Regions from separate parts of the Micromonospora sp. NPDC047521 genome, predicted to be linked through region 2. Evidence: riboswitches for the same ligand, from Rfam matches in the RefSeq annotation. Region 2 holds a riboswitch; each other region holds the start of a gene.
What was found. A riboswitch is a leader RNA that binds a small molecule or an ion and turns the genes downstream of it on or off. The one in region 2 is predicted to bind cyclic di-AMP.
Positions count from the first base shown of each region.

Region 1 (8,139 bases), on a different contig from region 2:
TGCGAAGTCGTCATCGTCGTCATCGTCGTCGCCGCCACCACCGAAACCGCAGGCCAGTACGAGGGCGAGCAGGATGCCGACGCCGGCCAGGCCGGCCAGTTTCTTGATCATTGAAGGTCCTCTCCGTCACCGTGGGTGTCCCGGGCCGATGCTAGGTGGCGTCAGCAACCCACACCGGCGGCGGCGGGTTGCCGGGCGGTTCGGACCGGGACCGTTACCCTGGTTCGGCGGCGCGCCGGCTCCGACCGGCCGCCGAGTGATCGAATAACAAAAATTTCGGAACTGGGAGCCCTGTTGTGCCCAGATCCGCGAATTGCTCATCCCGAGGGGTGGCGACCGAGGCCGTCGGAGGAATACTCTCGGTCGCGGCCCGCGTACTGATGAGGCGCCCGGGGGACGGGCGGGTGGAGGTGCTCGCGTGAGCCTGTCGATCGTGAAGTCGGTTTTGTCCGGTGGTGTGGTGGAGATCGCCCCGCGAGGTGAGATCGACGTCGACACCGCGTACGAGGTCCGCGAGGCGATCGCGGAGGTGTTGGCCAAGGGCCGTCCCCTGCGCATCGAACTGAACATGAGGCTTGTCACCTTCATCGACTCCGTCGGCATCAGCGCCATGGTCGCCGGCTTCCAGACCGCCGAGGTCAGTGGCGTCAAGCTGGTGGTCACCGAGCCGAGCCGGTTCGTGCACCGGCAGCTCTGGGTGACCGGCCTGCTCGGCCTCTTCGGCGCTCCGGAGCCCTACTTCGCAGGCGCCGCCACCCCCGAGGTGCTTCCCGGCGCCTGAGTGGCGCGTCAGCGCTGCTCGTCCAGGTCGGTCAGGTCCACGTCGGTCAGCTCGGTCACCGACCGGATCGCCGTCACCGACGCGTACCCCGCTGCCAGCAACGCCACGTCCGTGCCGGGCTGCGCGGCCTGACCCGGCTCCTCCAGTGCGGTACGCACGAAGCCGTGCCCGGACTCGGCGACAGTCATCTGCACCTGACCGAAACTCGCAAGCGTCCCGCGACGCACTCCGCGCAGACGCTCGTACGGCAGGTCCGGGGCGTTCACGTTGAGCACACTCTCCATCGGCGCGGAGGTCAACCGGGGAAGCAGGTCGAGGGCGACCCGGGCGGCGGTGCTCCAGTGCCGTTCGGCGTCGCGTACCCGGGCGGCGGCGTCGACCGCGGCGCCACCGCTGGCGGCGGTGGCCTCACCGGCGGACAGGACGTCCAGGGAGACGGCCATCGCCCGGCAGCCGTTCGTGGCGGCGGTGAACGCGGCGCCCACAGTGCCGGAGTGCAGCACCGCGCGACCGGCGTTGGCGCCCCGGTTGATGCCGGACAGCACCACCGACGGCGGCGGGCCGAACGCCCCGTGCAGCGCGATGAGCGTGATGAAACCGGGAGTGCCGCCAACTCCGTACGCCGGCACACCGTCCAGATCGGGCAGGGGATGGTCGTGCACGACCACCCGCCCGTCGCGCTCCGTCGCGCTCATCGCGGCGCTGGTGCCGCTGGCCTCCTCAAGCGGTGCGGCGACCACCACGTCCAGCCCTCGCCGCGTCGCCGCCCAGGCCAGCGCCTGGATACCCGGAGCGGCGATCCCGTCGTCGTTGGTGACGAGGACCCGCAGCGTCATCGTTCGACCACCCGATCGGCCAGCTCGTCCGGGGTGGTGCGCTCCTGCGGACGGCTGTCGGCAGGTACCAGCCGCACCCGCTCCACCAGGCCCGTGATCGAGTCCAGGCGACCGGTGCCCAGGCCGTGCCGTGTCACGTTGAGCGCTCCGGCGGCGGCGCCGGTACGGATGGCGGTCCGGATGTCCCCGCCGCGCGCCACCACCGCGGCCACCCCGGCTGTCATCGAGTCGCCCGCTCCGCGCGGGTCGGCGGCCTCCAGCCGGGGCATCTCCACGTCGAACAGCTCCCCGTCGATGAGCGCCAACGCCGGCTGGTCGGCCCGGCTCACCACCACCGTCTCGGCGCCCGCGGCGTGCAGGTCGTACATGGCCCGGGTCAGCTCCGGCATCTCGTCGCTGCGGGCACGGCCGTCACGGATCAGCTCCTCGTGGCTCACCTTGAGGAAGAAGACCCCGCTGTCCAGCACCGCCCCGAGGTGGTCGCCGGAGAGGTCGACGACGACCTGACCACCGTTGGCCCCGAGGTCGGCGGCGAAGCGCCGGTACAGGTCGGGCGGGACGAGCCACGGCTCGTTGGGTCCACTGAGGATGCTCACGGGGGCTCGCAGGCCCTCACCCAGGGCCAGGTTGTAGAGCTCGTCGAGCTCGTGGCGGCTCAACGGCTGCCCTGGCACGTCGACGATCTCCTGCCGCGACCCGTCCCGCCGGTCGTGCACGTACCCGCCGCTGCCGGAGTCGCGGACCACCACCTTGAGGTCCACCCCCTCGCTGACCAGCAGCGGTTCCAGCACCTGGCCGATCTCGCCGCCGAGAGCGGCGCAGAGCACCACGTCGACCCCCAGCGACAGCACCATCCGGGCCTGCCACACGCCCTGCCCACCGGGGTGCAGGTGCAGTTCGGTGTGGTCGTTGGGCTGGTCCACGGTCACGGTCAGTTGCGGAGTGGGCGCGAAGACCATCACGTGCCCGCTCACCTGTCGCCACCGTTCATGAATCCGCCCTCCGTCACGGTCAGTAATTCCGTACTAACCGATCTTAATGGGACAGTTGGCGGCCGACGTGGCAACGGCCGCTGTCCGACGGGCGTTGCCAGCCCGATCGGCGTACGGCACGATCGGGCGACAAGCGACGGCGGGAGACGGTGTGCTCAGGCGCGATACCTTCAGTTACACCGTCCAGGCCCGGTGCTCAGCCGCTGACGCCGCCGCGCTGCTCAGCGACCTGACCCGGCAGGGCGAACTGCACCCACTGATCGTGGACGTCCGACAACTGCCGCCCCGCCCCGGCGCCCTGGCGAGCTACGCCATCAGCGACCGGCTGGTGGCCGGCCCGCTACGCTTCCGGACCACCTACCAGGCGGACGTGCTCACCAGCGACGACGACGAGATCGTGATGGTGGCCCGCCAGTGGCCCGCCACCACGGTGCACAACCACACCCGCCTACGCCCCGAATCGGACGGCCTGCTCCGGGTGGACGTCGAGATCACCCTGAGCGCTCCCGCCCCGCTGTTCCGGTACGCGTTCCGCCAGGCCCGCGCCGCCCACCTCGCCCTCGCCAGCCGCCTCGGCCCGGCCCTCGAACGCGCCAGCAACCCCCCACCACCCGCCTGACCCACCTCCACGCCTCCGCCCGCGCCCCCGCCGCACCGCACCGCGCCCCGCCCCGCCCCGCCGCGCCGCGCCCCGCCGCGCCCCGCCGCACCGCACCGCAGGCGCCCCGCCACACCCCGCCGCACCGCACCGCAGGCGCCCCGCCACACCCCGCCGCACCGCACCGCACGCGCCCCGCCACGCCCCGCCGCACCGCACCGCGCCCCGCCCCGCCCCGCCGCGCCGCGCCGCGCCGCACCCCGCCGCACCGCACCCCGCCGCACCGCGCCCCGCCCCGCCGCACCGCGCCCCGCCGCACCCCGCCCCGCCGCGCCGGCCCTGCGACCGTGCCGCCAAGATCCGCGCAGCTTCCCCGATGTTGCTGCCTCCGGCGCGCTGGAGGCAGCAACATCCCTGAACTTGCGCGGATCTTGCTTGCGCTCCCGCAAGATCGCGCTCGATCCAGGATGTAGTGCTGTCCCCACGACGCCGAGGCCACTACTTCCTGGATCGAGCGCGATCATGGTCGGCGGCTCCGGCGGCTCCGGCGGGGCCGGCGGGTCCGGCGGGGCCGGCAGGGCCGGCGGGTCCGGCAGGCCCGCTGGGGCCGGCCGGTCCGGCGGGTCTGGCCGGTGCGGCGGGTCTGGCAGGCGCGCTGGGGCCGGCCGGTGCGGCCGGTCTGGCCGGTCTGGCAGGGGTGGCGGGGGTGGCAGGGCGTGCGCGGTCGGCGCGATCACGACCGGTGCGACCGGCGCGGGCGGTTTGGGCTGAGCTGGTGGGGCGGGCTGCGCGGGTGGGGCGGCGCCCCCAGGGCTTGTAGGTGGAGAGCACCGTCGCGATGATCATCAGGCTGGTCGAGACGGCGGGGGCGATCACCAGGTCGGCGCGGTCCCGGGCGGGCAGTGCGGCCCCCAGGGCTCCGGCGTGGCGCAGGTTCGGGGTGAGCAGGAACAGGACCAGCCCGACCATCACCGTGGTGAGCACGAGTTTGACGAGCACCCAGCGGTAGCGCAGCAGTCCCCAGGGGGTGAGGAGTGCGCTGGCCACGCCGATCAGCCAGACCAGCACGCTCAGCGGCGCGAACAGCACGGTGCCGAGCAGCGCGGTGACCGGGTAGACCGTGGCCGGGTCGGCGCCGCGCTGGACCGCCACGCCGAGAGTGAGCAGCACCAGGTCGGTGCCGAGCCAGCCGAGGGAGGTGACCAGGTGCAGGGTGAGCAGTGCCTTGCGGGCCGTGGGCGGAAGTCGCATGGGAACGATGCTGCCGCCGGGCCGCCGCCGGGTCGTCCGACAGTCGGCGACATCAGGGGTACGCCCGCTGACGTACCGGTGGCCGGCCCCCCGGTTCGGGGCGCCGGCCACGGGTGGGGGTCAGTACACCGACAGGTGCACGTGGTTGGTGTGGTCGCTGGACGGGTCGCCACCCGCCCCGCTGTACGACTTCCACCCGCTGCTGGGCAGCCAGATCTGCCGGTACCAGATCACGTACAGCACGGCGAGCCGGTCGGCGTTGCGGATGAAGTAGGCGGCCAGGTTGTTGCCGTACGTCTTGTCGCCGCCGGTGGCGTCACCGCCGAAGCCGTTCTTCTGCGCGGCGAAGTCGCAGGCCCGACCCTTCGGGTGTTCACCTGAGCCGCCGGAGCGGTGGCAGGAGACGTACCTGGTGAAGCCGGCGGCCTTTGCCTGGTTGAGCGCGTGCAGGGTCCGCGGGGTGATGCAGCCGCTGGCCGGGGTGGGGTCGTTGACGCTGCACGACTCCGAGGGCCAGGAGCCGTCGGAGTTACGCGGCGCGGCCGTGGCGTTCGCGCTGGACGTCCCCCGGTTGGAGCCGCTGTCGGAGGTGGTCTGCGGCTTGGGTGTGGTGGCCACGGTCAGGGCCCGTTCGGCCTGTTCCTTGCGCTTGGCCATCACGGCGACCTGCTTGCGCTGCTCGCGGATCTCGCCGTCCAGGGCGACCCGGGTGCGGGTGGCCTCGTCCTTGGTGGCGATCAGGTCGCGTAGCACCCGGTCCTCGTTGGCGGCGACCGCGTCCAGCGCGGCGGCCCGGTCCATGAAGCCTTCCGGGGTGTTGCTGTTGAGCAGCGCCGACATCGCGCCGAGGCGGCCGGTGCGGTAGGCGACGCCGGCGATCTCGCCGACCTTGCCGCTGCGGGCCTCCAGTTCGGCCTCGGTGGTCTTGAGCTGGGTGGTGAGCTGCTGCTGCCGCTGCACGGAGGTGTCCAGGGCGCGCTTGGCGTCCAGGTAGCCCTTGCTGGCGGCTTCCAGTTGGGCGCGGAGCGCGGGGGTGCCGCCCTCTTCGTCGCTGTCGGGTGCCGCGGCGGCCCGCTGGGTGGTCGGGGGAGCGGCCGCCGCCCCGGCCGGGAGTGCGACGCCGAGGGCGAGCATCGCGACGATCAGGGCCGCCAGGCGGGCGGCGGGTGGTCGTGCTGGTGCCACTACGCATGTCCTTCCGTCAGCCGCCGACCGGGTTAGCTGACGGGTTCGGGACGGAAGATCCCTACCGCTGACGCGGATGCACCCCAGGAACATGGTTCCCCGGTTCGCCCGCTCGGGCGATTAGGCGGCGGCCGCCACCGGCGCCGGGAGGGCGCCGCCTGGTGGAGGCCGGGACCGAGCCTACCGGGGCAGGTGGGGCGCTTGCAGCCGATGTGACGGACGGTGCGTGCGTCATGACCAAAAACTCGGGCAAATGCGAGCGTACTTCTCGAAAGGCGGTCACCATTCGACCGAGCCGCAGGCGCCGGGCGCGGCACCGGGCTCGATCTGGAGCGTCGCGTGTTCGATCCGGAAGTCGTCGTGCAGGGCGGTACGCGCCGCGCTGAGCACCGTGCCGACCTCCGCGCCGGGCGCCATGGTCAGGTGCGCGGAGGCCACCTCCATGCCCGAGGTGAGCGTCCAGACGTGCAGGTCGTGGACCTCGACCACGCCGGGCACTGCGGCGAGCCGGTCGTGTACGGCGGTGACCTGGAGGTGTTCCGGGGCGGCCTGCACGAGGATGCGGACGGCGGCCCGGCCGAGTCGCCACGTGCGCGGCAGGATGAACACGCCGATGGCGACCGCGACCAGCGGGTCGGCCCACCACCAGTCGGTGACCGTGATGAGCAGCGCCGCGCCGATCACGCCGACTGAGCCGAGGAGGTCGCCGAGGACCTCCAGGTACGCCCCCTGGAGGTTGATGCTCTCCCGCGCGCCGGCACGCAGCAGCGCGAAGGCGACCACGTTCGCGAGCAGGCCGAGTACGGCGACCGCGAGCATCGGGCCGGCCAGTACCTCGTGCGGGTCGCCGAACCGGCGGATCGCCTCGATCACCACGTAGACCGCCACGCCGGAGAGCAGGACGGCGTTGGCGAGTGCGGCGAGCACCTCTAGGCGGTAGAGGCCGAAGGTGCGCTGCGGGTCGCCTGTCGACCGGCGGGTGGCGGTGATCGCCGCGAGTGCCATGCCGATTCCGAGCACGTCGGTGAACATGTGCCCGGCGTCGGAGAGCAGAGCCAGCGAGCCGGTGCGGAAGGCCGCCACCGCCTCGACCACCATCAGGGCGGCGAGCAGCCCGAACGCTGCCCAGAGCCGTCCCCGGTGCTGGTGTGCGGCATTGGCGACCGACGCGTGGTGGTGGTCATGACCTGCGCCCACGAAACCCACCCTCCGCCGCCAGTCGGGACCCGGTCAAATGTATGCGCACATCGCTATGTGTGCAACTATACGGGCGGCACCCGCCCCGACGGTGCTCGTCGGGGCCCGATCAGCCGGTCGGGTCAACGGTGGTGAGCCGCTGCGTGGCCCGGGAGAGCGCCACGTAGAGCGTCCGTACCCCGGCACCCGGATCCGCCCGGATCTCGCTCGGGGCGACCAGCACCACCCCGTCGTACTCCATGCCCTTCGCCTCCAGGCTGGTCACGACCTGCAGGCGCGGTGCGCCGAGCGTGCCCAGCCAGCCGGCGACCTCGTCGCGGCGGGGGACCGGCGTGATCACGCCGACCGTGCCGTCCACCTCCGCCAGCAGACCGGCGGCCGCCTCCACGACGGCCGTCTCCAATCCGGCGGCGGGCACGATCAGCTCGACCGGGTCGACCCCCGTGGAACGCACGGCCGTCGGCAGCGGCAGGTCCGGGTAGAGCCGGCGGATCTCCGCCGCCGCCACCGCGAAGATCTCCGACGAGTTGCGGTAGTTGGTGGTGAGCGTGAAATCGTGCCGCTTGCGCCGGCCCAGCGCCTGGTCCCGCGCGCGGGACAGCTCCTCCGGGTCACCGGTCCACGCCGTCTGCGCCGGATCGCCCACCACCGTCCAGGACGCCAACCGGCCGCGCCGACCGATCATGCGCCACTGCATAGGCGAGACGTCCTGTGCCTCGTCGACCACCACGTGCGCGTACTCCCGGTAGTCCGCCGGCCGTTCCCGGGCCGCCGCCCGCGCGGCGCGCTGCCGGTCGCCGAAGGTGCTCAGCTCACGGACCCCGCCCGCGAGCTGGAACGGGTCGCGCCGCGCCCGCGCCGGCTGCGCCGGCTTGCCGAGCAGCGTGTCCAACTCGTCGAGCAGCGCCACGTCCGCGATGGTCAACCCGGCGGAGTCCAGTTCCCGGTACGCCGCGCCCAGCAACCGGATCTCCGCGCCGGAGAGGATCCCGCCCGCGTAGCGGCGCAGGCGGTCCGGCCGGGCCAGCCAGCCGAGCACGTGCCGGGGGTGCAGTCGCGGCCACCAGGCCTTGAGGAACTCCCGGAACTCCGTGCGCTCGGCGATCTCGTCCTCGAAGGCCCGCTGCTCCGGCAACCGGCCCACGTTCAGCCGGCGGGCCTGTGCCCAGAGCGCGGCGAACACCCCGTCGAAGCCCGCCCGCCGCACCTCGTTGCGTCGGGCGCCCCGGTGCAGCGCGCGGTCCCGGATCGCGTCCAGCTCGGCCCGGTCCAGCCGCAGCAACGCACCCCGGTAGAGCA
Region 1 covers NZ_JBVJGN010000003.1:218,968-227,106, forward strand. The annotation lists gene ACZ6N8_RS08645 (hypothetical protein) at 1-111, opposite strand, end outside; gene ACZ6N8_RS08650 (STAS domain-containing protein) at 419-781, shown strand; gene surE (5'/3'-nucleotidase SurE) at 790-1,617, opposite strand; gene ACZ6N8_RS08660 (PfkB family carbohydrate kinase) at 1,614-2,576, opposite strand; gene ACZ6N8_RS08665 (SRPBCC family protein) at 2,761-3,228, shown strand; gene ACZ6N8_RS08670 (hypothetical protein) at 3,706-4,458, opposite strand; gene ACZ6N8_RS08675 (coiled-coil domain-containing protein) at 4,579-5,643, opposite strand; cyclic di-AMP (ydaO/yuaA leader) riboswitch at 5,649-5,780, opposite strand; gene ACZ6N8_RS08680 (cation diffusion facilitator family transporter) at 5,923-6,840, opposite strand; gene ACZ6N8_RS08685 (HelD family protein) at 6,950-8,139, opposite strand, start outside.
Region 1: another riboswitch for cyclic di-AMP. It lies ahead of ACZ6N8_RS08675 (coiled-coil domain-containing protein); the one in region 2 lies ahead of ACZ6N8_RS28930 (transglycosylase family protein).

Region 2 (8,139 bases):
TCATCATGGACGACTGCGAGGCGCTGGTCCCCACCTACCTGCGCTTCGTCAAGGGCGTGGTCGACGCGCACGACCTGTCGCTGAACATCTCCCGCGAGATCCTGCAACAGGACCGGCAGATCCAGATCGTCCGCCGCCGTCTGGTCAAGAAGGTCCTCGCCACGGTCAAGGACCTCAAGGCCAACCACCCCGAGCGGTACCGCACCTTCTGGACCGAGTTCGGCACTGTCGTCAAGGAAGGGCTGATCGACGACACCGACAACCGGGACACCCTGCTGGAGATCCTGTCGTTGGCGTCCACCAACGACCCGGCCGAGCCCACCGACCTCGCCGGCTACGTCTCGCGGATGAAGGACGGCCAGAGCGACATCTGGTACGCCACAGGCGACTCCCGGGCCACCATCGAGAACTCTCCGCACCTGGAGGCGTTCCGGGCCAAGGGCCACGAGGTGCTGCTCCTGACCGACCCCGTCGACGAGGTGTGGGTCGAGCGGGTCGGCACCTACGACGGCCGGCAGTTGCGCTCCATCGCCAAGGGCGAGGTCGACCTGGACACCGACGAGGAGAAGCAGCAGGCCGAGACCGAACGTGAGCAGCAGCGGCAGGAGTTCGCCGCGCTCGTCGAATGGCTGGGCGCCACCCTCGCCGACAGTGTCCGGGAGGTCCGCCTGTCGTCGCGGCTGACCACCTCACCGGCCTGCGTCGTCGGGGACGCGCACGATCTCACCCCGACGCTGGAGAAGATGTACCGGGCGATGGGGCACGAGATTCCGTCCACCAAGCGGATCCTGGAGATCAACCCGGGTCATCCGCTGGTCGCCGGGCTGCGCAAGGCCCACGAGCAGGGCGACTCCTCCGAAACCCTGACCGAGACGGCCGAGCTGCTGTACGGCCTGGCGGTGCTCGCCGAGGGCGGCGAACTGGCCGACCCGGCCCGCTTCACCCGGACGCTCGCCGACCGGCTGGCCCGCACCCTGTAGTCGCTCCGACCGGCGGGGCACCCGGCAGGGGCCCCGCCGGTACGCGACCCTGACCTCTGCCCGAACGTCGATTCCGGGAGGGCCCGTGCCTGTCGGCACAGTGATCTTCAGCGGCCAGGGGCCGCACGGCGACCCCTGGCACCCGTTGGCGCAGACCAGCGCCATCCTCGCGGACATGATCGGTGGTGCCGCCGTCGTGACGTCCGTCGACCGGCTCGCTACCGCGCTCGACGGTGCCCGACTGCTGGTGGTGAACGCGAGCGCCGACCGGTCCTCCCCGGTCCCCGACGACGCGCTCTTCGGGCTCGTTCTCGACGGCTTCCTGGCCGGCGGCGGCAACCTGCTCGCCGTCCACAGCGCGACCCTCGCGTTCCCCCGGGTGCCGAGCTGGCGTGCCACGATCGGCGCCGCCTGGGAGCACGGCCGTTCGTTCCATCCGCCGATCGGTTCCAGTCTCATCCGGCGGACCGCCGTCGCGCATCCGATCACCGAAGGGCTCGGCGACATCGAGGTCTTCGACGAGCGCTACACCGACCTGGAACGGGTCGATGGCGTCCACATCGAGCCGCTCTACGGGCACCGGGAGGGCGGCGTCTTCCACCCGCTCGTCTGGGCCCGCACGGCAGGGGACAGCCGGATCGTCTACAGCGCCCTCGGCCACGACGGCCGGTCGTACGAGTCGCCAGGCCACGTCGAGCTGCTGCGTCGAATCGTCGCCTGGCTCCGCCCAGAGCGCTGATCGCAAACGGTCCATCGTGGTCACTGCACAGTGCCGCGAGGCCCGCAACCGGTGGGCGCAACGCGGAGCGCTGCCCGGTGAAGAACTTCACAGCGAGTGGGCGTTCGTCACCGACCGTGCCTAACGTCGGTCGGGTTCGCCACTGCGGACACCACGGCCGGCAACGCCAAATCCTGCCCCCGGTCGTCGGAACCCAGTCCACCGGGCAGGAGCGGGGGACCCAGGTTTTCCGGTGCACGTCACCTCGGGGTGAAGCCGCCACCGCGCGGCCGGGCTCCTCGGCCCGAACCCGACAGCTCACCTCGCCGGCGTGGAGGAAATTCATGACTTCTGCTCACACGCCCCGTCATCGACGGGTCACCACCCGCCGCCTCGCCGTCGGCACCCTTGCCGTCGGCGCGGTCACCGGTGCTGTCGCCCTCTTCGGCCCGGCCGCCCCGGCGCAGGCCGGCGTCAACTGGGACGCGATCGCCAAGTGCGAGTCCGGCGGCAACTGGAAGACCAACACCGGTAACGGTTACTACGGCGGGTTGCAGTTCTCGCAGAGCACCTGGGCCGGTTACGGCGGCAAGAAGTACGCCGCACGCGCCGACCTGGCCAGCCGCGGCGAGCAGATCGCCGTCGCCGAGAACGTGCTCGACGGGCAGGGCATCGGCGCTTGGCCGACCTGCGGCAAGAAGGGCGGCTCGTCGGGCGGCTCCGCCACCAAGTCAACGAAGTCCACCAAGTCAACGAAGTCGACCAAGTCAACGAAGTCGACGGAGTCGAGCTCGAAGCCCGGGCCGTCGCGCGGCGAGAAGCCGGCGACGCGCGACAACGAGCGCACCGCGCCCGCGGCGGGCGGCGAGACGTACACCGTCAAGCCGGGCGACACCCTGTCGGAGATCGCCGACCGCCAGCGCTCGACCGGCGGCTGGCAGGCGCTGTACGAGCGCAACCGGCAGCTGATCGGCGCCGACCCGGGTCTGATCTTCCCGGGTCAGCGGCTCAGCCTCTGACGCACGACGCATGACGCACGAACGCTCGGCCGGGTCACCGGCCGAGCGTTCGCGCGTGACGACGCGGGTCGCGGTCAGGCCGCGGTGGCGGACGCCCTCTGCTCCCGCTGCTGTGCGGGCAGCGGCCCGGCGTTGCGGCCCCAGCGCGGCGCGGTCCCGCCGGGCCAGCCGGGGCGGCTCTCGTCCCGTACGTCGTCGACTGTCATCTCGACCGACGTGGACTCGCCGCGGGCCAGCCGCAGCGAGTGCTCGGCGCCGGTGCGGGCCTCGCACGGCCACCCCTGGCCGGCGCACTGGAGATTGCGGCAGTGCCCCTCGTCGTCCGGCTCGTGGGCGCTCAGCACGTCGACCGCGAGCTGCCAGAGCAGTGGGTCGGTCACGTCGTGCGGACGCTCGACGCGACGGCTCGGTCGGTTGCTGGTGTCGTCGGACATCGTAGGGCCCCCCTCGTCAGGCTGTTCCCCTCAAGGGTCACCCGTGGGCGGTCGGCTAAACCGCCGACCTGCTGTGATGTGTCACCGATCGCAGGAAACGCGGCCATCAGTCGGGCAATAGCGGCATCTCGACGCCGGGATCGCGGCCGAGCAGCACCGCCCGGGTGAGGGCCGCCGATCCGAACCGGTCGCGGACCGCGTCGACCGCCGCGTCGAGGTCGGTGCCGGGGTCGGGTTGGAAGGGCAGCTCCGGCTGGACCGGGTTGTCGTCGAGGTTGCCCACCGAGACGCCGATCAGGGTCACGCCCCGCCTGTCGATCTCGGGCTGGGTCGCCCGCAGCAGCGCCCGTGCGGCGGCGAGCACCTGTGTGGTGTCCGCGGTCGCCTTGCCCACCGTGTGCGAGCGGGTGGCCCGCGTGTAGTCGCCGAAGCGCAGCCGCAGCACCACCGTGCGTCCGGCCCGTCCGGCGGCCCGCATCCGCCTGGTGACCCGGTCGACCAGGCCGGCGAGGATCGCGTCCAGCTCGGCCGCCGCGTGCGGGGCGCGGCTCAGCGCGTGCTGCGCCCCCATCGACCCACGCCTGCGGCCCACCTGCACCGGCCGGGGGTCACGGTTGTGGGCCAGAGCGTGCAGGTGCCGGCCCGCGCCCGCGCCGAGCAGCGAGACCAGCGCCGCCTCACCGAGCCGGGCCACGTCGCCGACCGTACGGATCCGGCGTTCGCGCAGCCTCGCGGCGGTGATCGGACCGACACCCCAGAGCCGCTCGACCGGCAGCGGATGCAGGAACGCCAGTTCGCCGTCGGGTGCGACCACCAGCAGCCCGTCCGGTTTCGCCACCCCGCTTGCCACCTTCGCCAGGAACTTCGTCCGCGCCACGCCCACCGTGATGGGCAGGCCGACCTGCTCGCGGACCTCCCGACGCAGACCCTCGGCGATGTCGGCCGGGGGCCCGACCAGGCGGCGCAGGCCGCCCACGTCCAGGAACGCCTCGTCGATGGAGAGCCCCTCGACCAGCGGGGTGGTCCGCCGGAAGATCTCGAACACCGCTCGGCTCGCCACCGTGTACGCCGACATGCGCGGTGGCACCACTATCGCGTCGGGGCACAGCCGGCGTGCCTGCTGGCCGCCCATCGCGCTGCGGACGCCCCGTGCCTTCGCCTCGTAGCTGGCCGCGAGCACCACCCCGCCGCCGACGATCACCGGGCGTCCTCGCAGGCGTGGGTCGTCGCGCTGCTCGACCGACGCGTAGAAGGCGTCCAGGTCGGCGTGCAGGATGGTGGCCCCGGGCGACACGTACACATGTTCGCATAGCGCCTGTCGCCACGACAGTGACCTGGGCGAACGCGGTCACGTGTCGATCAGTCGAGGCAGAATTCGTTGCCCTCGGGGTCGGCCATGACGAGGTGGCCGGTGCCCAGCGGGGGAGCGGGTTCGTGTCGGGCGAGCCGGGTGGCGCCGTACGCGACGAGCCGTTCGGCCTCCGCTTCGAGGGCCGCCATCCGCTCGTCCCCGGCGAGGCCCGGCGCCGCGCGGACATCCAGGTGGACGCGATTCTTGACCTGCTTGCCCTCGGGTACGCGCTGGAAGAACAGCCGTGGTCGGGAGCCCTCGGGGTCGACCACCGCCGAGGCGTCGTTGCGGTTCTCCGGCGGAACGCCCATCGCGTCGAGTGCCTGCTCCCACGACTCGAAGCCGCCGGGCGGGCCCTGCAGCCGGTAGCCGAGCGCCTCGGCCCAGAACCTGGCCAGCGCGGCCGGGTCGGCGCAGTCGAACGTGATCTGCACGTCGCGTGGCATGGCAGCTCCCTGATCTCGTCGGTCATGGTCCCAGCCTTTCGGAAATCGCGGACAGGATCGTTCCTAGATCCGTGCAACGATCGGCGGGTGAGTGTCGAGGCGACCACCGAGCGGGTTCTGCGGTTGTTGGCGCTGCTGCAACGACGACCGTCCTGGACGGCCGCCGACCTCGCCGCGCAGCTGCGCGTCACCGACCGCTGCGTCCGCCGCGACGTGCAACGCCTGCGGACGCTCGGGTATCCGGTGCGCGCGGTGTCAGGTGTCGGTGGCGGCTATCAGCTCGGCGCGGGCACCCGGCTGCCGCCGTTGCTGCTTGACGACGAGGAGGCGATCGCGACCGCCGTCTCCCTGCGGCTGGCGTCCGGGGGCACGGTCACCGGGGCGGGCGACGCGGCCCTGCGGGCGCTGGCCAAGCTCGACCAGGTGATGCCGTCACGGCTGCGCGCCGAGGTGCGGGCGGTGCACGGCGCCACGGAGACGCTCATCGGGCCGGTCGTCGAGATCGACGCGGAGCTGCTGGTGATGCTGGCACGGGCCTGCCGCGACGCGGTGCGGGTGCGGTTCGGCTACCCCGGACGGGACGGGGAGCGCGAGCGGACGGTCGAGCCGGTCCGGATGGTCACCACCGGCCGACGGTGGTACCTGATGGCCTGGGACGTCGATCGGGCCGACTGGCGGACGTTCCGCCTGGACCGGATGCGTACGGCGGTGGCCACGACCTGGCGCTTCCGGCCCCGCGCGCATCCCGACCCGGTCGCCTTCGTGCAGCGGTCGGTCACCGGGTCGCCGTACCGGTACGTCGCCCGGGTGCGGGTACGCGCCCACCCCGACCAGGTGCGGGCGTCGGTGCCGCCGCAGGTGGGCCGCGTCGAGGACGACCGCGACGGGTGGTGTGTGCTGCTCGTCGGCGGCGACGATCTGGACTGGCTCGCCGCGCACATCGCCCGCCTGACCTACGAGGTGCAGGTGGTGGAGCCCGCGGAGCTGCGTGACGCCGCCGCCGGTCTGGCGCGCCGCCTGGCGGCGATGGCCGAGCCCGCCGAACCGGGCCCGGTCAGTCCGGGGCGGGCCGGGCGCGGACGGTGAACTCCCGCAACGACACCGGGCCGCCGTCCGGAGCGGTCCACGGTGCCGTGCGGGTGCCCGTGCACCGCCACCCGGTGCGTTCGTAGAGCGCGACGGCAGCGGCGTCCCGCACGGCCACCTCGAGCACCAGGTCCATCGCGCGCTCGTCCGCCCACCGTCGGGCGCGGGCCAGCAGCGCGTCGCCGAGCGCCAGCCCGCGCGCGGCCGGCGCCACGAAGAGGCGCGCCACCTCGGCTGTCGGCCGGTCGGCCTCGGACAACCTGTGCACCGCGACATGTCCCACGATGGCCGCGTCCGGCGCGACGGCGACCCAGGCCCGTGCCGGTCGCGGTTCGCACAACCACCGGTGCGGGTCGGCGGGCCAGTTCATCGGGTACCCGTCGACCCGGTGCACCTCGGCGAGGGCCGCGACACATCCATCCAGGTCGGTGGCGCGGCGGCGGCGGACGTGCGGCGGGATCACAGGTCGTCGAACGGGCGGGCGTAGCGGAACTCGCCCCGGATCGTGTCGCGCCACGCGTTCATCGGGCGGGCCATGAAGTACTGCGGGCCCCACGGCCGCGGCGGGGTGACGCCCACCTCGACCGCCGGCCGGAACCCGAAGCGCGGGTAGTAGTCGGGGTGCCCGAGCAGTACCACCAGGGGTTCGTCGCGCGCGTCGGCCGCGCCGAGCACCGCGTGCATCAACGCGCTGCCCACCCCGCGCCGCTGCCACCCGGGCAGCACGCCCAGCGGCCCCAGGCCCACCGCCACGGGCTCACCGGCCACCCGGGCGCGGGTGCCCACCACGTGCCCCACCACCTGGCCGTCCGCGTCGGTCGCCACCAGGGAGTACGCGGGTAGCCAGCAGTCGTCGGCGCGCAGCGCGTCGACGAGGGTGGCCTCGACGGGGACGCCGTCACCGCCGGCCGGCGCGACGAAGGCCGCGGAGTGCACCGCCCGGATGGCATCGACGTCGGCGGGTGTCTCGCGTCTGATCAGCACCGCGCCACCATAGGCGTGCGGCGCCGCCGGCCGCACGGGGTTATCGCCCCTGCCGACCTGGGGCGGGAGGTCAACCGACGGCGGTGGCCGACGGCGGGGCGCTGCCGCCCTGCGGCACCTCCGGGGTCATCAGTCGGATGATCTCCGCCTGGTCGGCGGGCGACGGCAGCCCCCATCCCGGTCGGTAGCCGTACACCTCGTGCAGTGGGGTGGAGCCGGTGCGACCGTCCAGGATCTCCACGGCGTCGGTGTCGATCAGGCCTGGGTGTTCGACGCCGCACGCCTCGGCGACCTTGGTGAGGTCGCGGCGCAGCGTCGCCAGATAGTTGGCCGCCCGGACCGACTTCAGGGTCGGGTCCAGGCCTCGGGCCAGCCAGGCGTTCTGCGTCGCGACGCCGGTGGGGCAGGTGTCGGTGTGGCACTTCTGCGCCTGGATGCAGCCGATCGAGAGCATCGCCTCCCGACCCACGTTGACCATGTCGCAGCCCAGCGCGAAGGCCACGATGGCGTTGTCCGGCAGGCCGAGCTTGCCGGCGCCGACGAACACCACCTGTTCGTGCAGGTCGTGCTCGGCGAAGACCTTGTAGACCCGGGAGAAGCCCTGCTGGAACGGGAGAGACACCGAGTCGGTGAAGATCAGCGGCGCGGCGCCGGTGCCGCCCTCGCCGCCGTCGATCGTCACGAAGTCGACGCCCCGGCCGGTGTCGCGCATCAGGGTGGCCAGTTCCTGCCAGAAGCCGAGGTCGCCGACCGCTGACTTGATGCCGACCGGCAGGCCCGTCTCGGCGGCCAGCAACTCCACCCAGTCGAGCAGGCTGTCGCAGTCGGAGAACTCGGCGTGCCGGGACGGGCTGACGCAGTCCTCTCCGGCCGGGATGCCCCGGGTCGCGGCGATCTCGGCGGACACCTTCGCGCCGGGCAGCAGCCCGCCGAGGCTGGGCTTGGCGCCCTGGCTGAGCTTGATCTCCAACGCCCGCACCGGTGCGCCGGCGACCAGGTCCTTGAGCCGGTCCAGGCTGAACCGGCCGTGCTCGTCGCGGCAGCCGAAGTACGCCGTACCGAGCTGGAAGACCAGTTCACCGCCGTTGCGGTGGTACGGCGACAGGCCGCCCTCGCCGGTG
Region 2 covers NZ_JBVJGN010000020.1:33,404-41,542, reverse strand. The annotation lists gene htpG (molecular chaperone HtpG) at 1-980, shown strand, start outside; gene ACZ6N8_RS28935 (ThuA domain-containing protein) at 1,066-1,719, shown strand; cyclic di-AMP (ydaO/yuaA leader) riboswitch at 1,874-2,044, shown strand; gene ACZ6N8_RS28930 (transglycosylase family protein) at 2,043-2,717, shown strand; gene ACZ6N8_RS28925 (hypothetical protein) at 2,792-3,151, opposite strand; gene dinB (DNA polymerase IV) at 3,258-4,445, opposite strand; gene ACZ6N8_RS28915 (VOC family protein) at 4,511-4,948, opposite strand; gene ACZ6N8_RS28910 (helix-turn-helix transcriptional regulator) at 5,036-6,034, shown strand; gene ACZ6N8_RS28905 (GNAT family N-acetyltransferase) at 6,003-6,497, opposite strand; gene ACZ6N8_RS28900 (GNAT family N-acetyltransferase) at 6,494-7,018, opposite strand; gene ACZ6N8_RS28895 (glutamate synthase-related protein) at 7,089-8,139, opposite strand, start outside.

Region 3 (8,139 bases), on a different contig from region 2:
GAGATGGACGAGGAGACGATGGACCGGGTGCTCCAGGTCAACTTCGTCGGCCCGGTGACCATCGCCCGGCAGTCCCTTCCGTACCTCCAGCAGACCAAGGGCCAGCTGCTGCTCTACACCTCCAGCTCGTACACCCGGGGGCGGGCCCGCTACGCGCTCTACTCGGCCACGAAGGCCGCCCTGGTCAACCTCACCCAGGCGCTCGCCGACGAGTGGGCCGACGTCGGCGTCCGGGTCAACTGCATCAACCCGGAGCGGACCGCCACCCCGATGCGCACCCGGGCGTTCGGCGAGGAGCCGGAGCACACCCTGCTCGCCGCCGAGGCCGTCGCCCAGTCGTCGCTTGACGTGCTGATCTCCGACCTGACCGGCCAGGTGATCGACGTACGTCGGGCACCCGGTGACGGGCCGAGCGTGCCGGCGCAGTCCGGCCCGGACCGGGCCGAGGCGCCGGCGGCGGCGTCCGCGAACTGACGGCGGCGGCGAGGGCGGAAAACGGAGCGACATGCGCGGTGACCTGGTCCGGAAGATGGCCGCCCGGTGCCTGAGCACCGGGCTGGCCGTGCTGGCCTTCGTCGTGCTGGCGCTCACCGGGGCCACCGACTGGGGGCTGGCGCTGGCCGTCGCCGCCTTGGCCGCGGCAGCCGTCGAGCAGCGGATCCGGCCCAGCGCCGACCTGGTCGCCGAGACGGCCCTCATCGCCGCCGCCGTGCTGGTCGGCTACTCCCGGCGGCTCGACGACGGGCTCGACCCGGCGCTGGTGGCCACCGCGCTGGTCCTGCTGGGGCTGGTGCTGCTGGTGGGGCCGCTGCGGACGGCCGGGAACCTGGAGATCCGGGCGGCCAACCTGCCGGTGCGGTCCTGGACGCCGCTGGTCGCCGACCGGCTCGGCACCGCACTGCTGGGGCTACTCGCCGTCGTGGCCCTCGCCGCCGCGCTGGTCCTGCCCGCCGTCGTGGCGCTTGTCGCCAGCCTGCTGGTGGGCGCGGGGGCCGGGGCTGTCGCCCTGGACCTGGCCCGGCGCCGGTTCCGGCCGGCCGCCGCTGGCGGGGCGGTGGCCCGCGCGCTGCGCCGGCACGAGCCCGAGTTCCTGCTCTACTTCTCCGCACCCCCCGGTTCGGAGTACCAGGTCACCATGTGGCTGCCGTACCTGGAACGGATCGGCCGCCCGTTCGTGGTGCTGGTGCGGGAGCCGGAGTTCCTCGCGCCGATCGCCGCCGCCACCGACGCGCCGGTGGTCTACTGCCCCACCCTGCGGGCGATGGACGAGGCGCTGGTGCCAAGCCTGCGGGCGGCGTTCTACGTCAACCACGGCGCCAAGAACAGCCACTGCATCAGGTTCACCCAGCTCACCCACGTGCAGTTGCACCACGGCGACAGCGACAAGGCGCCCAGCGCCAACCCGGTGTCCGGGATCTTCGACCGGATCTTCGTGGCCGGCCCGGCGGCGATCGAGCGGTACGCCCGCGCCGGCGTACGGATCCCGGCCGAGAAGTTCGTGGTGGTGGGCCGCCCGCAGGTCGAGTCGATCGAGGTACGCCCCGAGCCGGTACGCGGGCTCGCCCACCCGACGGTGCTCTACACCCCCACCTGGACGGGGCACCACGCCGACGCCGACTACTGCTCCCTGCCGGTGGCCGAGAAGCTGCTGCGGCGGCTGCTGGAGCGCGGCGCGACAGTCATCCTGCGGGCGCACCCGTACACCGCGCAGAATCCGGCCTCGGCCCGGCAGCTCGGCCGGTTGACCGAGCTGCTGGTCGCCGACCGGGCCCGCACCGGACGGCAGCACGTCGTCGGCGCGGCGGCCCGCGAGCTGAGCCTTACCGAGTGCGTGAACCGCTCGGACGCGCTGATCTCCGACGTGTCCGGGGTGATCTCCGACTACCTCTACTCCGGTAAGCCGTACGCGGTGACCGACATGGGCGACGAGGGCGACGGGTTCGTGCGGCGCTTCCCGTTGGCCGGGGCCGGTTACGTGCTGCGGCGGGACATGTCGAACACCGACGAGGTGTTGACCGACCTGCTGGACACCGATCCGGCGGCCGAGGCGCGCTGGGCAACCCGCCGCCACTACCTGGGCGACTTCCCGGCCGAGACGTACGCCGAGGCGTTCCTGACCGCCGCCCGCCGGGAGCTGACGCCGCAGCGGACACTCACCGCCCCGGCGGGCGTGTAGCGCCTCAGCGGTACGGGTCGAGCAGGGCCAGCACCGCCGCCGGGTCCTCCACGTGTGCGTTGTGCCCGAGCCCGGGCAGCGTGACGACCGGGACGCCGTACTCCTTGAGCTGCGCGTCGGTGACCATCGGGTCGTGCTCGCCGCGGGCCAGCACCACAGGCACGTCGGTGGCGGCGATCAGGGCGGCCAGGTCGGGCTCGCCGACGGCGAACGCGCCGGGATCCATGGCGAGGCGCCACCGGCCGTCGACCTGCCGCAGCCCGGCGTCCACCACCGGATGGTCCGGTGGGAGCAGGCCGGCCAGCCCGGAGACCCGCAGGTAGCGGCGTGCCGCCTCGGTGCGGTTGGCGAACCAGCTGACCGGGCGGGCGGCCAGCTCGGCGGCGCGGTCCAGCTCGGCGGGCGACCAGACCGCCTTGATGCCCAGCCCGACCACCGCGTCGACAGGCAGTCCGGCGTCGCGGGCGGCCAGCGCGAGACCGACGACGCCTCCGAGCGAATGCCCGAGCACGACGAGCCGGTCGTCGGCCGCCATGCCGCGGGCGATCCGGTCGGCAAGACCAGCGAAGGAGTACGACGGCAGCGGCGCCGACCAGCCGTGACCGGCCAGGTCCGGGGCGAGCCACCGCGCGGGCCAGTGCTGCTCCAGCAGCGGCGCCCAGGGCAGCCACACGTCGCCGCTCGCCCCCATCCCGTGCAGCAGCAGCAGGATCGGTCCGCGACCGGCTTGACCACCCGATTCATCCGCCACGGCCGCAGTCTCCCACGGTTCGCGGCCCGGAACGAGAGTCGAACGCGGACCCGACCGGCGATGATCCACTGTAGAGTGCGGCGCCTGGACGGGCATCGTCGTCGCGGGAGGGAGCCTCCGTGCTCAGAAGGCATCGATCAACGCTTGCGGCGGCGGTGGCCGTCGTCGCGCTCGGCGCGGCACCTGACGCGCCCGCGCTCGGCACGCCGTCGGGCGTCGCGCCGCACGGCGCGACTGTCGCGGCGGCCGACCGGGTCCTGCGGGTCTACAACAACAACATCGAGAACCTGGTGGTGAACAACGCCGACGGGAGCTGCACCCGGATCTCCGGACCGGACCACCTGACCTCGATCCTGGTCGACGACGCCGGACGCACAGGCACCAGCGGTGTGGTGGCGCCGGACCTGCTGATCGTGCAGCAGGTGCGCGGCAGCGGCCAGGCCGAGGCGTACGCCGACCAACTGTCGGCGAAGTTCGGCTACCCGGCTGGCACGTACGGGGCCATCGTGGCCTGGACGGACCCGGAGCCGTGGGGCAGCACGCACAAGTGCAGCTCCCAGTCGCTGGGCGACCTGAAGAAGAAGCAGACCAACGCGATCATCTGGAACACCAGGACGCTCAGCCTCGCCGCCGGCGACATCTCCAAGTACTGGAGCGCGGGCTGGCTCAAGCCGGGCACGGCGTACGCCAACGGCGCCGGGTGCACGCTGTACAAGCCGCCGAACAGCGACCCGGACAGCACCGACTACTACAAGTGGAAGCGGACCAGCGCCATCGCGGCCCGGTTCACGATCAGGGCGACCGGCACCAGCGTGTTCGCGGCGACCATGCACCTGCCGCAGGAGAACCGGCAGAACGCGTGCGCCGGCGACGGCGACCGGGGCATCGCCAACAGCGGCATCCACCTGGGCGCGGACGCGACGAGCCTGTTGAACGCCTCCACGATCCGGATCGTGGGGATCGACGCGAACCGCACGGGCATCGCGGCCAGCACGCTGAGCGGCTACGGCATGACCGGCTACGGCTCGGCCGCCACCAGCGGGTCCAGCAAGATCGACTATCTGTTCGTGAAGGGCACCGTACGGCCGTCCAGCATCGGGCACACGGTCAGCGGGACGAAGTCGAACCACCTCGCGCTGTACGGCTTCATCGACTACTGAGCACGACACGAAGACGCCGCGGGCGCCGGCCCCTCGTGGGGGACGGCGCCCGCGGCGGTCCATCCGCCTGGGTCAGGCGGAGTAGCCCCGGGTGGCGATCCAGTTGGCCAGGTCGATCGTGGTGACCCAGTACGACGCGTCGGCCGCGTTCGCCGAGTCGGCGATCCGCACGGTCCGGCCGTTGTCCCGGTAACCCACCACGGCGATGTAGTGCCCACCGCCGTAGGAGTGCCAGCCGCCGTTGGTGTCGACGGCGTCGCCGGCGACGTTCGCCACCACGCCACGGCCGTCGGTGATGGCCTTGACGACGTCGGCCTGGAGCTGGTCCATCTGGGCCGGGCTGGGGGTGCCGGCGAACATCCGGGTCCGGTACGGGGAACCCTTGACCTCGGCGTTGAGCACGCGTGTGGTGTCCAGGGCCGAGTTGGTGCCCATCTCGGTGGTGCCCAGCTTGACGGCGAGTTCGTTCTGGGTGCGGTCGATGCCGCTGGCGCTGAGCGCGTTGCGGGTGGCCGCCGGACCGCAGTTGTAGTACGTGTTCTGCGCCTCGTAGTCGTAGTCGAGCACCTTCGTCGCGGGCGGCTTCGGCGGCGTCGGCTTACGGGTGAGGTCCGGGTTGCCGCTGGCCTTCGCGGCGGGCGACGCGGCGCTGGTGGCCGGGGCGGCGCTGCTCGGCGCGGCGCTGGCCGAGGGGGGCGCGACACGTGCCTGGCCACGGGAGGCGGCCATGTCGCTGCGCATCTCGGCGACGGTGGTCGCGGTGTGCTGGCCGGCCGGGGCGTCGTCGGTGTCGGTGAGCAGGACACCGGTGGTGGTCGCGAGCGCGAGGGCCGCGGCGGAGGCGGCGACGATCTGGTACGGACGTTCGGTGGTGAGACGGCGGAGCTGACGCTTCAGGGTGTGCTTCACGGGGTCCTCCACGGTTCGGGGGGAGAGCGGCACACCGGGGCCGAGCCGGTATCCGGGCAGGCGCCAGCGCGCGAACCGTGGTCCGCGGATGGTGAACCGCTCGAGGGGAACGCCCGGCGCGGCCGGGCGGGAAGGGCGATGACCCGGGGGGTCAGCTCACCGGACGGATGAGCGGGGGCACCGCGACGCCGTGGAGGCGGGGGAACAAGCGAGGGGTGGAGAGGTGCTGCACGAGGATGGAACTCCTTCCGACACCGCCTACCGGGTTAGCTGACGGATTCGGGCGGGAAGATCGCCCTACCGCGGGCCGTGGCTCGCGGATTCACCCCGGACGTACTGATGGGTCCCCGGTTCGTTGATCACGATTGAGCGGGTCGGCGCGGCGTCGCCTCTTGCGATCGGTAACCGCACCGGACAGGACGACAGTACTTGTGGTGCGTACGCCTGCCAAGCCGCGCCCACCTGCGTAAACATCATTCTGGGCGACAATTTCTGCGCGTATTGCCGATGACGTGACTCGATGGGACAACCGGTGACGGCGACGCCTGTGGTCGACAACCGGACACGTCGTCGACAACGACGTCGGATTCGCGTGAACAACGGGCCCGATCGCGCCGACCGCCCGATTTCGCGGGCCCGTGACCGGGCTCACGTCACAGATCGGGCTCAACCGACGGGCGGGCTCAACTGACGCGCGCCGGGCGCCAGCGGGCCACCGCGGCGGGACGTACCGCACCGGTCGCCGCCCGGCGGGCCGGCGCCGGGCCGGGTCGCAGTCGGGCTGCGGCCGCGTACGCCTCCTCGGCGAGGGTGCGGGCCGACTCGGCGGCCAGTTCCGCGTCCCGCCAGGCCGACCGTTCCCGCTCGGCGGCGACCCGGTAGTCGGCGAGCCTCGCGTCCCTGATCGCCCGGGCGAGCAGCACCTCCTGCTCGACGGGGTGCCGGCGGGGATCCCAGCCGCGCCGGTGCCCGAACACGTCACCGAGCTGCCCCATGGTCAGCTCCCCGCGCCAGTACGCGGCCATCGCGGCACGGTGCAGGTACCGCTCCCGGGCGGCGTACTCGGCGGGGGTGTGCGGGGTACGCGGGGTGGGCAGCGCCCCGGCGCCGGCGAACCGACGGGCCACGGTGTCCGCCTCGTCGTACCCGGCCCAGGCCCGCTCCGCCTCCTCCTGGGTGACCAGCCAGTCAGCTCGTCGCCGTCGGGCGGTCTGCGCGGCGCCGGCGGCGGCGACAGCCACCTCCTCGGCGTACCGGCGCCTGTCGGCGGCCTCGGCGGCCGCGGCCTCCCGGGCGGTGGGCGCGGTCGGGCCCGGCTCACCCGTCGGCCCGTCCCGCTCCGGACGGGCGACGAGGACGGCGGGCACGCTCAACGCCAGCAGGAACAGCACCGACCAGATGGCGGCGGCCTGCGGCACCTCGGTCAGGAACTGGTAGAAGACGACGGTCTCCATGATCGACACCTCGGAGCGACAGCGATGCGACGGTGAGCCGCACGGGCCGGGCGGGTCGTGGCGTGGCCACGGGCCGACGGGTGCGGGTGGTTGATCGACAGGCGCGGCGGCGGGACGCTCGTCCCGATGGCTCAGCGGGAGGGCGGGGCCCGGGGTGCCCGGCTGGCCGGGCCGTGGGCGTGGGGCCGCCGCTCGGACCGGGCAGCGCTCGCCGGGGTGACACTCGTGGCGGCGGGCAGGATCCCGGCGGCCAGCCGGGCGGGCTGCGGGTCGACCGACCGGGTCGAGGTGTGCCGGTCGGCGGCGTCGTCGGCGACGACCGACGGCAGGTGCCCGATGGCGACCACGCCGACCGGACCGGACGGCGTGCTCGGGCCGGTGACGAGACCCGGTGCGACGCTGGCCTGCCGCATGATCGGCCCGCTGGCGGTGAACGTCGACGCGGCGTCGGCGAACGTCGGGGAACCGGCGGAGGCGGGCGGTGCGCCCGCGCCGAGCGCGAGGGCGACGACGGCCAGGCTGGTCAGCACCCGTGTGGCCCAGCGCGCCACCCACCACAGGGGACAGGTGAGCGCGACCGGAAGCACGTCCTCACGCTACCGCCGTCGCCGGCCGGACGCACCGACGCCGGGCGTGTCGGGTCACGCCGCGCCGACCAGCGTGGACGATCAGCGCGAGTCGGCGTACGTCGATCGGTTTTCGGGCCGGGGCCCGGCGGTCGGCGCGTTCCCGGCCTGGTGGGTGGGTTCGTCAGCGCCGGTGGCTGGTGTGCGCGGACGCGGGACGGCCGACGTGTGGGCCCGGCGGCTCGGGGCGAGCCGGCGCATCATCGGTGTCTCCACGAAGCGGTGCAGCAGTGCGGCGAGGACGAGGTTGACCGACAGGAAGCCGAGCACCACAGCCGGGCCGCGCCACCCGCCGAACCCGGTCCCCCAGTCCCCCGTCCACCGCAGCACGCTCGTCATCACCAGCACGTGCACGAGGTAGAACGCGAACGAGACCTCACCGAGCCAGACCAGCGGGCGGGACCGCCACGGCGAGCGTCGGCCCCGCACGTCGGCGTCCGCCGCGGCGGTGATCACCAGCAGGTAGGCCACGGCAAGCAGGGTGGTCCACAGCTCGGCGCGGATCCACTGTGCCGCTGCCACCCAGGTGGCCACGAAGATCGCGCTCGCGACGGTCAGGCCGGGACCGCGCCACAGGCCCCGGCGCATCAGCTCGGCCGCCACCGCGCCCAACCAGAACTCCAGCGACCGCGTCAGCGGGAAGACCTGGGTGAACCACCACCGGCTGTCCTCCGGCACCAGGTGCTGGGCCGGCCAGAGCGCGAGGATCAGCAGTGGCAACGCGACGATCAGCGTCCACAGCAGCGCGGGCCGCGCCCGGCGCAGCAAGGGCAGCACCAGCGGCAGGCACAGGTAGAAGAAGAACTCGCAGGACAGCGACCAGCTCACCGTGTTGATGCTGTAGAACCAGCCCGGCCTGGGGTCCCAGGCCTGCAACAGCAGGAGGTTCTCCAGCGCGACGGCGGGCAGGACGGGGTCGGCGAACCACCAGGCGACAAGCAGCGCCGCCGCCCACAGCACCAGGTGGTTCGGGTAGATCTTGGCGACCCGCCGGCGCCAGAACGTCCGCCGGGAGTCGCCCGGGCGGGCCGACCAGACCAGCACGAACCCACTGAGAACGAAG
Region 3 covers NZ_JBVJGN010000004.1:363,672-371,810, forward strand. The annotation lists gene ACZ6N8_RS12390 (bifunctional cytidylyltransferase/SDR family oxidoreductase) at 1-474, shown strand, start outside; gene ACZ6N8_RS12395 (CDP-glycerol glycerophosphotransferase family protein) at 506-2,176, shown strand; gene ACZ6N8_RS12400 (alpha/beta fold hydrolase) at 2,181-2,927, opposite strand; gene ACZ6N8_RS12405 (hypothetical protein) at 3,047-4,087, shown strand; gene ACZ6N8_RS12410 (C39 family peptidase) at 4,160-5,008, opposite strand; cyclic di-AMP (ydaO/yuaA leader) riboswitch at 5,237-5,378, opposite strand; gene ACZ6N8_RS12415 (hypothetical protein) at 5,680-6,450, opposite strand; gene ACZ6N8_RS12420 (hypothetical protein) at 6,582-7,037, opposite strand; gene ACZ6N8_RS12425 (acyltransferase family protein) at 7,119-8,139, opposite strand, start outside.
Region 3: another riboswitch for cyclic di-AMP. It lies ahead of ACZ6N8_RS12410 (C39 family peptidase); the one in region 2 lies ahead of ACZ6N8_RS28930 (transglycosylase family protein).

Region 4 (6,177 bases), on a different contig from region 2:
ATTGAACTACACCCGCGAGCGGCACCACTGTACCCGAGTGGTCGAGCCGGCGCACCCAGGTACCCCCGCGAGCCCGCCACCCCGCACGCCCAGGAAGAAGTTTCCGGACGGCAACATATGGTCGTTCTCAAATACGTCGATCAGTTGTAACGTCTGCCACACGTTGCCAGCCACGGCGTGACACACCCCCTGTCGCGCCGCCAGAAAGAGGTGGGCCCATGGGACCCCGTCCCAACCTGCTGACCCGGCGTGCCGCCGGTGTCGCGTCGACGACCTTCGCGCTGCTGCTCAGCACCGCCGCGGTGGGCGTCGTTCCGGCTGCTTCGGCCTTCTCCGCGGCGCCCGGCGGCGCCTGCGCCGAGCCGGCAGACAGCCACTCCAACGCCCGGATGAAGCCCGGTGCGGAGGCCAAGCACGACCCGAACGAGCTGACCGCGAAGCAGGTCCGCGAGCGGGACGCGGACCTCGCGGCGGCGCTGCGCGAGCGCGCCAGCTTCCGCACCGGCGCGGGCGAGACGGCGCTGGCCACGGTCACCATCCCGGTGGTCGTGCACGTGATCCAGGAGAACAGCACGCGGGCCGGCGGCAACATCCCCGACTCGATGATCACCTCGCAGATCACCGTGCTGAACCAGGCCTACGCCGGCTCGACCGGCGGAGCGGTCACCGCGTTCGCCTTCCGACTCGACAAGATCAACCGGGTGACGAACCCGTCGTGGTACCCGATCGTGCAGGGCTCGTCGGCGGAGCGGTCGATGAAGTCCTCACTGCGGGTGGGCGGCAAGAACACCCTCAACATCTACCTCGGTGAGCTGAGCAACGACCTGCTGGGCTGGGCGACCTTCCCGCAGCGCAACCTGAGCAGCATGGACGGCGTGGTCGCGCTGAACGAGTCGCTGCCGGGCGGCACCGCCACCAACTACAACCAGGGCGACACCGGCACCCACGAGGTCGGCCACTGGCTGAACCTCTACCACACCTTCCAGGGTGGCTGCGGCGGCTCGGGTGACGGCGTCAGCGACACCCCGGCCGAGGCGTCGCCGGCCTACCAGTGCCCGACCGGGCGCAACACCTGCTCGGCGACCGGGCTGGACCCGATCACCAACTTCATGGACTACACCTACGACTCGTGCATGTACCAGTTCACCCCGGGACAGGCGAGCCGCATGATCACCGCGTGGAACGCCTACCGCGCCGCGTAGCTTCTCCGCGTACACCCGGTGCCGGCTCCGTCACGACGGAGCCGGCACCGGCGTCTTTCTGGCCGTGGTCAGGCGGCCGTGCACTGCACGTCACGGCTGCGACGGGTCGGCCGCGCCGGCGGTACGGCGACAGGCGCGGCAGCCACCGGCGGAGCGTGCGGATCGAGCCAGACCTGCACGGCCGGCCGGCCCGGCGCGTAACCCGGAATGCCCGCGACGGGCTGCTCGCGGCGGGTCAACATCGCCACGTCGACGGTGAACTCGAACAGCCGCCAGTCGGCGTGCGGCTCGGCCCGGGCACCCTGGGCCAACCGGGCCAGCTGGGCGGGGTCGGTCACCGGTCGGGCGTGACCCGCCACGTACGCCTCGTCGTCGCTCTCCTCAGGCGGGAACGAGTGCAGCGCGTAACGGCCGTCCCGTTCGAGGTCACGGCGCTTCGGGGAGTCGATGACGAAGCAGAACAAGCCCTCGTCGGTGATGACCGGGGAAACCGGATGGACCCGGGGCCCGCCGTCGGCGCGGACCGTGGCCAGGTAGCCGAAGCCCGGCCCGTACTGCTGGAGGAGAACGCGGATCCCGTCGGCGAGTCGGGGCTCGTCGGCGGCGAATTCGGACCAGGAAGCCATGTGGGCATTCTATCGAACAAATGTACGACCAGCGACCTCGACGCGCTGGTCACCGGCACCGAATCCCAGCCGGGCCTGGCAGCACTGGCGCACCTGGCCGACCCGCTGAGGCAAGAACGACGAGGGCCCGCCGCGAACGGATCGCGACGGGCCCTTCGGTCACCTCTGATCAGCCGGGGCGGCCGTAGCTGTGGATCGGGCCGTCGTCGACCTTCTTCATCTTGACCGGCTGACCGGCCTGGGAGGCGTGCACCACCCAGCCGTTGCCGACGTACATGCCGACGTGGTGGATGTCGCTGTAGTAGAACACCAGGTCACCGGGGCGCAGGTCGGCCCGGCTGACGTTCTTCGTGACCCGGCTCTGCGCGGCGGCGTTGTGCGGCAGGCTCACGCCGGCCTTCGCCCACGCGGCGAGCATCAGCCCGGAGCAGTCGTACGAGTTCGGGCCCTCGGCCCCCCACACGTAGGGCTTGCCGATCTGCGCGCAGGCGAACTTCACCGCCGTGCCGGCAGCACCGCCGGGGTAGCTCGCCGGGCAGGGCGCGGGGCGCAGCGGGCCGCCGCCCCCGTTGCCGTACACCTTGAGGCGCAGCTTCTGTAGGCGGTCGATCTCCTCGTTGATCTGCTTCTTCTTCGCCGCCAGCTGGGCCTCGGTGCGGGTCAGCTGGGACACCATCTCGTCGAGCGGAGCCTTCTTCGCGGCCAACTCGTCGCGCAGGTCGGCCACCTCGCGGACGTCCTGCTGCTGGTTGTGCGCGAAACGGTCGAGCATTTCGAGCTGCCCGACGACCTCGCTCGGCGACCGGCTGCCCAGCACGGCGTTGACGGTGGAGACGTTCTCGCCCTTGTACGCGCGCACGGCCAGGGCGCTGACCTTGTCCATCGCGGCGTCGACCTGACGCTCCAGCGGGGCGATCTGGGCGGCCAACGCGTCGGCCTGCCTGCGCTTGGCGGCGAGGTCGATCCGGGTGGCGTTGTGCCGTTCGATGATCGGTTCGAGTTTGTTCCAGTCGGCGTCGATCTGGCGTTCGATCTCGGCGACCGACGGGTCGGCGTGGGCCGCGGTGGCGCTGCCGGTCAGGACGACGGCGACGCCGGCCAGTGCGGCGAGAGCGGTGGTGAAGCGGGACCAGCGTGGGCGCGGCACGATCGACGTCGGGCCGGCTGGCGCCGACCGCTCGGACGACGGCCGCGGGGCATGGAGTGCCACCGGGGTTCCGTTCTCCTTCTTCCTGACCGCCTACCGGGTTAGCTGACGGGTTCGGGCGGGAAGTTGGCGCCCTACCGCAGTGGCTGCGGATTCACCCCGGGGGGACGTGGGTCCCCGGTTCGCTCGGAAGCGACTCGGCGGTGTCGGTCCGTTACCGCCCGGGCTGGGCGGACCTGCTGTCGGGCCGACAAATGACCAGAGTAGAGACGCCCGTTACCGATCCGCAACCCGTGCGGCCGTGACACTCCGTACCGATTGGAGAGAGTCACGGGGCGTACGCGAAGATTTCTTTCCGAAGACTTCGACAGATGGAAAGGTATTGACGCAGGCTCCCGGGCGGCGCGAAGGTGACCTCACCTTCATCCGCGCAAATCTGGGGGGTTCGATGCACCGTCCAACCCTGTCCGCCGGCCGGCTCGCCCTGCTCGCCGCCGCCGTGGTCGCCGCCTCGACCGCGATACCGCCACCCGCCGGCGCCGCAGCGGCGCCCGCCCCCGACCGCCAGCAGCAGTACGCCGCCGCGGCGACCGAGTACGGCGTGCCGACCACCGTGCTGCTCGGTGTCTCCTACCTGGAGTCCCGCTGGGACAGCAACGGCGGCACACCGAGCACCAGCGGCGGCTACGGCCCGATGCACCTGACCGACGCCCGCCACGTCGCCGCCCTGCCCGGACGCGGCCACCACGACACCGGCACCGAGGACCCGCGCGGCGACGACTCCCGGCCCGCGCTGGCACCCGCGACCCCACCCGCCGAGGACCCCGCGCCACCCCCGGCCGCGTTGCAGACCGTGGACGCCGCCGCCGCGCTGACCGGCGCCGCACCCGAGTCGCTGCGTACCGACCCGAACGCCAACATCCGTGGCGGGGCGGCGCTGCTCGCGTCGTACCAGCGGGAGTTGGGTGCCCCGGTCGGAGCCGGCACCGACCCGGCCACCTGGTACGGCGCGGTGGCCCGCTACGCCGGCGCGGACAGCGCCGACGCCGCGGCGGCCTTCGCCGACGAGGTCTTCACCACGATCAGCGCCGGCGAGTCCCGGGTGACCGACGACGGCCAGCGGATCACGCTGCCGGCCAGCGCGGTACGACCGGAGCGCTCCTGGCTGGACCGGCTGGGTCTGCGTCGCCTCGCCCGCCCGGACGGGCTGGAGTGCCCCCGCACCATCTCCTGCGAGTGGATCCCGGCGCCCTACCAGGCGTTCGGCGACGGCGACTACGGCAACCACGACCTCTCCGACCGGCCCGCCCGGCAGAAGATCGAGTACATCGTCATCCACGACACCGAGGCGAGCTGGGCGACCACGCTGAAGCTCGTCCAGGACCCGACGTACGTGAGCTGGCACTACTCGCTGCGATCGGTGGACGGGCACATCGCCCAGCACGTGAAGACCAAGGACGTCGGCTGGCACGCCGGCAACTGGTACGTCAACGCCAAGTCGATCGGGCTGGAGCACGAGGGCTTCGCCGCCCAGGGCACCTGGTACACCGAGGCGATGTACCGGACCTCGGCGAAGCTCGTCCGGCACCTCGCGCTGCGGCTCGGCATCCCGCTGGACCGCCAGCACATCATCGGCCACGACAACGTGCCCGGCACCGTCGCGTCGACAGTACGCGGAATGCACTGGGACCCGGGGCCGTACTGGGACTGGACGCACTACTTCGACCTGCTGCACGCTCCGCGACTGGACACCGGCACCCCGGCCACCGGCCTCGTCCGGATCGACCCGGACTACGCCACCAACCAGCCCGCGTTCATCGGATGCGTCACCCCCGGCGTGCCGTGCACACCGCGCGGCTCCTCGTCGGTGGTGCTGCGCGCCGCGCCGTCCGCGGACGCGCCGCTGGTGAACGACATCGCGCTGCGCCCCGACGGCACCCCGAACACCATGGAGGTGTCCGACCACGGCGCCCGGGCCTCCGCCGGCCAGACGTACGCCCTCGCCGGCCGGCAGGGTGACTGGACGGCCATCTGGTACCTCGGACAGAAGGCCTGGTTCCACAACCCGGCGTCCGCCCCCACCGCGAGCTGGACGGTCGGCGTGGTTGCCGTCCCGAAGCCCGGCCGGGCCACCATCCCGGTGTACGGGCGGGCGTACCCGGAGGAGGCCGCCTACCCCGAGGGCGTGCCCTACCAGACCATCTCCCCGTTGCAGTACACCCTGGCCGCCGGTCAGCGGTACTCCGTCGGCGCGGTGCTGGCCGGCGAGTACTACCGGGCCAGCACGTTCGACGGCTCATCGCCCGGCGACTGGACCGTGATCCGCGGCAAGAACCGGTACGCGCAGATCCAGTTCGGCCACCGCATCATGTACGTCAACCTGGCCGACGTGCAGTTGCTGCCGTCCCCGGTGGGCGCGCCCCGCTGACCGGCAACTCCTGAGAAACCACGACGGCCCCCAGTCGGTGACCGGGGGCCGTCGTCGTGCCTGGGCGGATCAGTTTTATTTCTTGGGCGGCCTACGGAACCCGGCGACAGGCATGTTGTTGATGCTCGCCACCTGCACCGGCTTACCGGCGCGTGGCGCGTGCACCATCAGGTCGTTGCCGAGGTACAGGCCGACGTGGTGCAGGTCGCTGAAGAAGAAGACCAGATCACCGGGACGAGCATCGGCCCGGGAGACGACCTCGCCCTCTTTCCACTGGGCACCGGTGTGGTGGGTGAGGTAGATCCCGGCCGACTTGTACGCGTACTGGGTCAGCCCCGAGCAGTCGAACGAGTTCGGGCCGGTGGCACCCCAGACGTAGGGATCGCCGACCTGCTGGCAGGCGGTCTTGATCGCCTTCTGCGCGGCGGTGTTGGCCACACCGTTGATGGTCGGGCAGCCGGCCGTCTTGATCGTGGTCTTCGGCAGGGACGCCTCGAGCTTCTTGATCTCGGCGTCGATCTGCTTCTTCTTGGCGGCCAGCTCGTTCTGCTGCTCGGTCTGGGTGGCGATCAACGTGTCGAGCTTCTGCTTCTCGCCGTCGTACTTGGCCCGCACGGCAAGCACGCCCTCGACCTGCTTGCGCTCCTGCGCGGCGAGCCGGTCGAGAACGGTGAGCTGCTCGGTGAGCGTGTCCGGCTTGGCGGCGACCAGCAGGGCGCCGATGTCGTGCGACGGGCCGGAGATGTAGTAGCGGGAGGCGAGGTCACCGACCCG
Region 4 covers NZ_JBVJGN010000002.1:502,029-508,205, forward strand. The annotation lists tRNA gene ACZ6N8_RS06290 (tRNA-Gly) at 1-16, opposite strand, end outside; gene ACZ6N8_RS06295 (zinc metalloprotease) at 219-1,202, shown strand; gene ACZ6N8_RS06300 (pyridoxamine 5'-phosphate oxidase family protein) at 1,271-1,828, opposite strand; gene ACZ6N8_RS06305 (C40 family peptidase) at 1,998-3,038, opposite strand; cyclic di-AMP (ydaO/yuaA leader) riboswitch at 3,052-3,188, opposite strand; gene ACZ6N8_RS06310 (N-acetylmuramoyl-L-alanine amidase) at 3,424-5,403, shown strand; gene ACZ6N8_RS06315 (C40 family peptidase) at 5,479-6,177, opposite strand, start outside.
Region 4: another riboswitch for cyclic di-AMP. It lies ahead of ACZ6N8_RS06305 (C40 family peptidase); the one in region 2 lies ahead of ACZ6N8_RS28930 (transglycosylase family protein).